2 regions of the Burkholderia sp. Ac-20353 genome follow, and region 2 is predicted to be linked to the other one. Evidence: predicted binding sites of a transcription regulator. Region 2 holds the regulator's gene; the other holds the start of a gene.

Region 1 (4,452 bases), on a different contig from region 2:
CGCTGCCGCTGGCCAGGCCGACGAGCGCGCGGCGGCCGCGTCGAAGATCGCGTCGCACGGCGGCGCGGTCGTGTCGGACGTGGTCGCGACGATGGCGCGCATCGAGGAGGCGTCGGGCCGGATCGGCGACATCATCGGCGTGATCGACGGCATCGCATTCCAGACCAACATCCTCGCGCTGAACGCGGCCGTCGAAGCGGCGCGCGCGGGCGAGCAGGGCCGCGGTTTCGCGGTCGTCGCGCAGGAAGTGCGCAGCCTCGCGCAACGCAGCGCACAGGCCGCGCGCGAAGTGAAGGCGCTCGTCGAATCGACGGTCGCGAGCGTCGAGGCCGGATCGGGGCAGGTGCGTCAGGCGGGCGAGACGATGCGCGAGATCGTCACGAACGTCGCGAACGTGACGACGATCATCTCCGAGATCACGCACGCGGCGAACGAGCAGACCCGCGGCATCCAGGAAGTCAATCGCGCGGTCACGCAGCTCGACGAGATGGTGCAGCAGAACGCGGCACTCGTCGAACAGTCGGCTGCCGCTGCGACCGCGCTGCAGACGCAGGCGCACGCGCTCGCGTCGACGGTCGGTCAGTTCACGGTCGCCTAACGAAATCGCATGAAGCGCGGCGTGCACGGAGATCGTGCAGCCGCCGCGCGACGATATCCTTGCCGACCCCGCTTTCGCCGGCGATCGGCACGCTGGCGCGGGGCGGCGCCAGTTTCCCGATCCGGTCGGGCAGCGCGCAGATATAGAAAATTCCAATACGCTGCGTGCGACCGGAAGAAATATTCCATCACACCTTTCAATGCGCGTGCGATTCCATTACTGTGGATTCGCGAAACGGCTCATGATCGCGATCTGCTTCAGGGAAACCGGCCTGCACGTGATCGGTGCCGCGCTCGATGTACGTCATTGCATCGCAGTGCGAATTAATTTGCGGCGGCAACGCGGCCTGTGGAATGGAGCAAAGATGCTTTCGTACTGATGCCTGGTTTAGCCGGCTCCGGCGGCGCGTGCCGCACGGGGCCGGCCGCCACCGCGTCAGTGCTGCTTGCGGGGTGTGGACGGGGCGTCGGGCGCGCGCGGCGCGCGCTCGTCTGACGGCTTCGACGGCTCGATACGGGTGCCGCCGCCGATCGCGGGCGGGTCGCTGGCCGGGAACGTCTCTTCGAGCCCTTCGTCGATGCGCTCCTCCGTCTTGTCGTCAGACGGTTTGCGCTGCGACGCGGACAGCGAAAACGAGCCCGTGGCCACCGAATCGTGCGCGCGGCTGCCGGTAGCGTGAACGGTCATGATCGAACCTCCTTGATCGGTGAATGGCGGTGCGCAAGCGGCGTATCCGTTGGCTGTCGCGGGTACTGCGGTTGCGCGCCGTCGGGAACGGCCGGCGGCGCGGTAAGCGTGCGCCGCCGGCAACGGAGAGAGGCAAGCGTGATGAAGACACCCAGAGAAAGTCTACGTTACGACGCGAACGTCTGCGGGGGTGATTTCGAACACAGGCGCGAGCGCTTCGCGGCCATCGTGCGCATGGGCGCAGCGCAGGTATGCCGCTTCCGACCACCGTGCGAAACCTGAAAGGAGGACTGCCATGGACATTCATGTGCAATCGCCAGACAAGCGCGCGATCGCGCAGGTGCTGGGCCGCTATTTCGAATCGCGCTCGCTGCGATATCACATCGAGGAACTGCAGGGCGGCGTGCTGCATATCGGTTTTCGTGCAAGCGGCCGGCCGGTCGCGGTGACCGTGTCGTTCGACGATGCCGCGTACGACGCGTACACGCACTGGGACGCGAGCCAGAAACAGTTCGCGCTCGGGCGGCTCGCGGACGGCTTCGCGCGAATGATGGCGAAGCGCAGCCCGGCAGCGCTTGCTGGCGACTATCACGTCGACCGCTTCTGACCCCGTCGAAGCCCGCTGATCCCCCTGATCCCCCTGATCCCGCGCGCCGCGCGGATCCGGCGCCGGCAGACCGCCGGCCTGCGTGATCGCCAGCCAAGTGCCCACGTGCAGCGGGCGCTTTGCGCACCGCGCGCGCGTCGCGTAGGATGTTCACTTATTCAGCGTATGCTGCGTTCGTAGCGCCCGCCACCCGCTCGTGCGGCAGGCAATGCGCGACGCAATCCCTCTGTCATCACGCAATCGACGGATGCTGCCTATGGTTTTCGCTCGCCTGTCGCAGTCCGCCGGCTCACGCCGGCTCGTATCGGGTCTGTCGACGGCCGCGGCGCTCGCGGCTGGTGGTGTTCAGCACGCGTCGGCCCAAACGCCGTCGCCGCTCGGCGAGTGGCAGTACTCGGCCGGCGTGCCCCTCGAAAAAATGTTCGACCCGAACCTGCCGACCTGGCAGGTCGCCGTCGGCGCGGGGATGACGCTGCAGCCACGCTACGCGGGCTCCGACCGCTACCGCGTGATGGGCGGGCCGAACCTCGACGTTCGCTATCGCGACCTGTTCTTCATCTCGACCGGCGAGGGCGTCGGCGCGAACGTGCTGCGCGGGCCGAACTGGCGCGTCAGCCTGTCCGTCGGCTACGACCTCGGGCGTCGCTCGGCGGACGATCTCGGCCACCTGAACGGCCTCGACAACATCAATGCGGCCCCCGTCCTCAAGCTGTCGGCCGATTACGTGATCTCGAAGGAATTCCCGCTCGTGCTGCGCGCGGACGTGCGGCGCAGCGTCGGCGGGTCGAACGGCTGGACCGGCGACCTGTCCGCATACATGCCGATGCCGGGCAGCAATGAGAACTTCTTCTGGTTCGCGGGGCCGACCGTGTCGTTCGCCGACGCGCGCTACATGAACAGCTGGTTCGGCGTCAGCGACGCCGCGGCTGCGCGCTCGGGGCTGCCGCGCTATTCGTCGGGGGCAGGGATCAAGTCGGTCGGCGCGGGCGTGACGATGGTCTGGTTCCTGAACAAGCACTGGTTCCTGACGGCGGACGGTGCAATCGAGCAGCTCGTCGGGCGCGCGTCGAGCAGCCCGGTCACGCAGCAGACGACGAACGGCGTGCTCGACCTGTCGGTCAATTACCAGTTCTGACGAGGTAACGGCAGGCGATGGAGATTCCTCCGGCCGAACTGCGACGGCCCTGAGTGAGGCATGGCAATGCGGGCGGCGCGCGGTTCATACATCGCGCACGCAGGGACGCGCAGCCCGACGCCTGTCGGTCACCGTTCCCGGCGTGACATTTGTTATGATTCGCACCTGTACAAACGTACAGTGACCAAGCTCCGTGACACCCGCTTCGCCGCCACCTCCGGCGTTCTACTACCTGACCAATTTCGAGCGGGCGCTTGCCTGGCTCGACGAGCGCTACGACGACGTGCTCGACGATAGCGAGCGGGCGTTTCTGCAGGCCTTTGCGTCGCTGCCGCAGGCGTCGCGCGCGCTGCTCGTGCGGATGCTGATGCGCAACGGGCCGGATTTTCGCGCGAGCAAGCTCCGGTACGACGAGATCGGCTGCGCGGTCGACGCGGCCGCGCCGCTCGTCGCGCTCGGCTGGGTCGATCCGGCGCCGCCGCTGACGCTCGACGAAGTGTTCTCGCTGTCCACCAAGGCCGAATTGCTGCAAATGTTCCCGGTGCTCGGCGCGCATGCGGGCGCGCGGAAGACCGAATGGCTCGACCTGCTGCGGCCCGCGCACGATGCCGCGCAGCCGTTCGATCGGTGGTTGCTGGGGGGCGGCGATCCGCCGAGCGACCATTCCGGGGCCGGCCATCCGTCAACCGGGGACCACGTGCTGCGCGTGACGGTCGGCGCGCTGTGCGACCGGTTACGGCTGATGTTCTTCGGCAACCTCTACCAGGACTGGAGCGAATTCGTGCTCGCCGATCTCGGCGTGTTCCAGTACGAAAGCGTGCCATTCGCGCCGTCGTCGCGTGCGTTCCAGCAGCGCGCCGACGTCGATACGTATCTCGCGCTGCATGCGTGCCGCGCCGCGCTCGATGCGTGGCCCGACGACGCGCCGTTCGACCCGCTCCTCGACCTGATCGATACGGTCGAATGCGTGCAGCCGTGGCTCGCGACGCGCCGCGCGAAGCTGCTGTTCACGCTCGGCCAGGCGTGTGAGCGTCGTCAAGCATGGCCGCTCGCGCTCGATGCGTATGCGCGCAGCGCGTGGCCCGGCAGCCGTCACCGGCGGATCCGCGTGCTCGAGCGCTGCGGTCGTGACGACGATGCGCTCGCGCTGGCGCTCGATGCGCGCGACGCATTCGAAAGCGACGAGGAGCGGCAGCGCGTCGAACGGATGCTGCCGCGCTTGCAGCGCCGCCTCGGCCGCGCGGTCGAGCGGGCTGCCGCCGCGCCGGACGTGCCGCGCGAAACGCTCGTGCTCGTGCGGCCCGACGCGTTCGAAAGCGTCGAATTCGCGGTGCGCGATCATCTCGCGCAACCCGGCGCGCCGGTCCATTATGTCGAGAACACGCTGATCAACTCGCTGTTCGGCCTGCTGTGCTGGGAACCCGT
Region 2 (4,452 bases):
GTTGCCGGCGATGAAGATCACCGAGCCGTATTCGCCGAGCGCGCGCGCGAACGCAAGCGCAAAGCCGGTCAGCAGCGCCGGCAGCACGGCCGGCAGCACGACGCGGCGGAACGTCAGCCAGCGCGACGCGCCGAGGCACGCGGCGGCCTCTTCCTGTTCGCGCTCGAAATCCTCGAGCACCGGCTGCACGGTGCGCACGACGAACGGCAGGCCGATGAAGGTCAGCGCGACCAGCACGCCGAACGGCGTGAACGCAATCTTGATGCCGTACGGCGCGAGGTACTGGCCGATCCAGCCGTTGGTCGCGTAGACGGCCGCGAGCGAGATGCCGGCGACCGACGTCGGCAACGCGAACGGCAGGTCGACGATCGCGTCGACCACGCGTTTGAACGGGAACGTGTAGCGCACGAGCACCCACGCGACGAGAAAGCCGAACACGGCGTTGATCAGCGCGCCGCCGAGCGCGGCCGAAAACGTCAGCCGGTAAGACGCGAGCACGCGCGGTGACGCGACGGCCGCGATGAACTGGTCCCACGACAGCGTCGCGGTTTTCAGGAACGTGGCGGCGAGCGGGATCAGCACCACGAGGCTCAAATACGCCACCGTGATGCCGAGCGTCACGCCGAAGCCGGGCAGCGCGCTCGGCTTGCGAAAGGTGTACGTCGTCATCGGATGCTCTTGCTGGGTCGAATCACAAGGGTCCGGCGCGAACGCCGGCGCCCGGAAACGCGCCGACGGACCGCCGGGAGTGCGGCGCGCTCGATGTGGCGCGCCGCTGTCGTTATGTCTGCTGTCGTCAGGTGGTTACTGCGGTTTGTAGATCGAGTCGAACACGCCGCCGTCCGCGAAATGCGTCTTCTGCGCATTCGTCCAGCCGCCGAACGTGTCGTCGACCGTGTACAGCTTCAGTTTCGGGAACTGCTTCGTCAGCTCCGCCGGCACGTTCTTCGAACGCGGCCGGTAGTAGTTGCGCGCGGCGATCTCCTGGCCCTGCGGGCTGTACAGGAAATTCAGGTACGCGTCGGCGAGCTTGCGCGTGCCCTTCTTGTCGACCACCTTGTCGACCACCGCGACCGGCGGCTCCGCGAGGATGCTCACCGACGGCACGACGATCTCGAACTTGTCGGGGCCGAATTCCTTCAACGACAGGAACGCCTCGTTCTCCCACGCGATCAGCACGTCGCCGATGCCGCGTTGCACGAAGCTCGTCGTCGCGCCGCGCGCGCCGGAATCGAGCACGCCCGCATTCCTGTAGAGCTTCGTGATGAAGTCCTTCGCGCTCTGCTCGTTGCCGCCCGGCTTGTGCACCGCGTACGCCCATGCGGCCAGGTAGTTCCAGCGCGCGCCGCCCGATGTCTTCGGGTTCGGCGTGACGATCGACACGCCCGTCTTCGTCAGGTCGTCCCAGTCCTTGATGCCTTTCGGGTTGCCCTTGCGCACCAGGAACACGATCGTCGACGCGTACGGCGACGCGTTGTCCGGCAGGCGCTTCTGCCAGTCCTTGTTGACGAGCCCCTTGTTCGCGAGCGCGTCGATGTCGTACGCGAGCGCGAGCGTGACGACGTCCGCCTGCAGCCCGTCGAGCACCGAGCGCGCCTGCGCGCCCGATCCGCCATGCGACTGCTTGAAGTTGACGGTCTCGCCCGTCTTCGCCTTCCACTCCTTGCCGAACGCCTGGTTGAAATCCTGGTACAGCTCGCGTGTCGGGTCGTACGACACATTCAGGAACGTCGTATCGGCGTGGGCGTGCGCCGCGACGCCGAGCACTGCGGCCGCGCCCAGCGCGAATGTCGTGATCAAGCGGCGTACCCCGCTCACCAGCCCCGTGTTGCGCTTCACCATCCGTGCTTCTCCCGTGTTGTCCGTCATGTTGTCGGTCTTGCGATCTGCGGGCCAGTCTAGCGAACGGCTTACATTATTAAAAATAATCGTTCCTCATTTTTTAATATTGAAAAGTGCTAACGCAGACGGAATCGACGGTTGCAGCGAACGAACCGGCGTCCGGACGTCGCGCGATCGCGCCGGAATCGACGTGATTGCGACGAACCTCACGTAACACTTGAAATTCGCGAAGTACTGTATAAAAATACAGCTCACTGTCTATCCATACAGTTCTGCCATGACCAAACTCACCGCCCGTCAGCAGCAAGTGTTCGACTTGATCCGCCGCGCGATCGAGCGCTCCGGCTATCCGCCCACCCGTGCCGAGATCGCGGCCGAGCTGGGCTTCAGCTCGCCGAATGCGGCCGAAGAGCATCTCCGCGCGCTTGCGCGCAAAGGCGTGATCGAGCTGGCGGCCGGCGCGTCGCGCGGCATCCGCCTGCTCGGCGGCGACGACGCGCCGCACCAGTTCACGCTGCCGCATGCGGGCCTGATGCAGTTGTCGCTGCCGCTCGTCGGCCGGGTCGCGGCAGGCAGCCCGATCCTCGCGCAGGAGCACATCTCGCAGCATTTCGCGTGCGATCCCGCGCTGTTCTCCAGCAAGCCCGATTACCTGCTGAAGGTCCGCGGGCTGTCGATGCGCGACGCGGGCATCCTCGACGGCGACCTCCTCGCGGTGCAGAAGCGCACGGAAGCGAAGGACGGCCAGATCATCGTCGCCCGCCTCGGCGACGACGTCACGGTCAAGCGCCTGAAGCGCCGCCCCGGCGGCCTCGAGCTGATCGCGGAGAACCCTGATTACGAAAACATCTTCGTCAAGGCCGGCAGCGCGGAATTCGCGCTGGAAGGCATCGCCGTCGGGCTGATCCGCTCGGGCGAATTCTGACAATCCGTCTCGCTCAGGAGAACACCATGGAACGCCTTGCCCGCCTGCTGCCTTTCCGTCAATTCGGCCGTCTGCGTCACCTGCGCGGCCGCACGCCATGCGCGCCGCTGTCCGCGGCGCCCGTCGGTCCAGAAGTCGCAGCCGAACAGCAGGCGTCGCTGCTGCCGTCGGCACTGCCCGCGTTCGCGCGGGTGTCGCTGAACGCCGGCCTGAATCACGCCGAACCCGCGCGTCGTGCGCCGGTGCGCGTCTATCACGGCCGGTCGCGGCTGATCATGGTCGGCACGATCGATGCGGTCTGTCGGATGATCGATCGCTGCATTGCGGAGGAACATTCGGCCGCGCACGGTGGTCTCTGATTGCGGATCATTCCCGCACCGGAGGCACCGTGAATCACGCAGCGGGCCGCTCGAAGCGGCTCAAGCCCCTGTTGATCGTCGCGCTGGTGGCCGCCGTGCTGGCGGCGATCGGCTACGGATATGCGTCACCGTACGTCGCGCTCGGTCGCCTGAAAGCGGCGATCGACGCACGCGACGCGCAAGCGGTCAGCGAATATGTCGATTTTCCGGCGCTGCGCATCAGTCTCAAACAGCAGGTCACCGACGAGTTGATGCGCCGGATCGACGCAAAGCGGCACGACAACAATCCGTTCGCGGTAATCGGGGCGTTGATCGGCTCTGCGTTGATCGGGCCGCTGGTTGACGCGTATGCGACGCCCGAAGGCGTCGCTGCGCTGATGAGCGGCATTCCGCCTCGCGGCAATCCCGGCGAGCGTCCGCCTGAATGGACAGCACGACCGTCGGGCAGCGCCTCCGGCACGCAGGCTGCCAGTGCTTCCAGTGCTGCAACTCCGCCTGCTGGCAGCGCGCCGGCCGCCCCATCATCTGCGGCGACCGACCACGCGCAAGCAAATCCGCCAGAGCGACGGCCAACGAGTGCCGGATATCGGAATATCGACGAGTTTGTCGTGACTTACCAGCGTAACGTCGACGGCGCGCGCTACGCGGCGATCTTCCACAGAGAAGGCCTGTTTTCGTGGAAGCTGGCCGCGATCGATCTGCACGGCTGAGCCGGCAGCAAGCCGCTGCCGGCCGCATCCGGCGCGCGGCGTGAAGCCGGCGCCGGTCAGACGGTCAGACGGTCAGACGGTCAGACGGTCAGACGGTCAGACGGTCATTTGGTCGCCGCGGCAGCCTCGCGTTCGCGGGCGATTTCGGCCTTCTGTTCCTCGGCCGACGAGCAGGCCACGAGGATGCTGCAATTCACGCGATCGAGCAGTTGCGTATTGCCCGACCCCATCCACCATCTCGACAGCCCGCTGCGGCAGCGGTGGCCGACCACGATCAGGTCGACTTTCAGCTCCGACGCGAGATTCGCGATCTCGTCGATCGGGTAGCCGAACGCGAAATGGCCTTCGGCCTGCAAGCCCCGTTCGCGCAGCCAGTCGACGCCTTCCTGCAGGATTTCGCGCGCGGTTTCCTCGAAGCGGCCGCACGCGACATCGGTCAGCAAGCCCGCGCTTTGCGCAATGCTCGAACGCATGTCGACGACCGACAGCAGATGCGTCTCGGCCTTCAGGTCCAGCGCGAGATTGGCACCGCAACGCAACGCCTTGCGTCCCTCGAGCGTGCCGTCGTAGCACAGCAGAATCTTGTTGTAGCTAGCCATGAAACCTCCCTATCGCG

Evidence for each region. The regulator LexA, encoded in region 2, represses DNA repair genes until DNA is damaged. The targets are predictions, from matches to a motif close to ACTGTATNNNNATACAGT.
Region 1: a site for LexA is predicted at 3,192-3,209, ahead of G3N94_RS25800 (VRR-NUC domain-containing protein). Genes of this name have one in related genera too.

What each region holds. Positions count from the first base shown of each region.
Region 1 covers NZ_JAAGPL010000105.1:12,526-16,977, reverse strand. The annotation lists gene G3N94_RS25825 (methyl-accepting chemotaxis protein) at 1-598, shown strand, start outside; partial or broken gene G3N94_RS42585 (sigma 54-interacting transcriptional regulator) at 615-722, opposite strand; gene G3N94_RS25815 (hypothetical protein) at 1,034-1,285, opposite strand; gene G3N94_RS25810 (hypothetical protein) at 1,581-1,892, shown strand; gene G3N94_RS25805 (MipA/OmpV family protein) at 2,140-3,027, shown strand; gene G3N94_RS25800 (VRR-NUC domain-containing protein) at 3,221-4,452, shown strand, end outside.
Region 2 covers NZ_JAAGPL010000044.1:8,587-13,038, forward strand. The annotation lists gene cysT (sulfate ABC transporter permease subunit CysT) at 1-669, opposite strand, end outside; gene G3N94_RS15430 (sulfate ABC transporter substrate-binding protein) at 805-1,842, opposite strand; gene lexA (transcriptional repressor LexA) at 2,120-2,767, shown strand; gene G3N94_RS15440 (hypothetical protein) at 2,794-3,126, shown strand; gene G3N94_RS15445 (DUF2939 domain-containing protein) at 3,156-3,836, shown strand; gene G3N94_RS15450 (universal stress protein) at 3,941-4,435, opposite strand.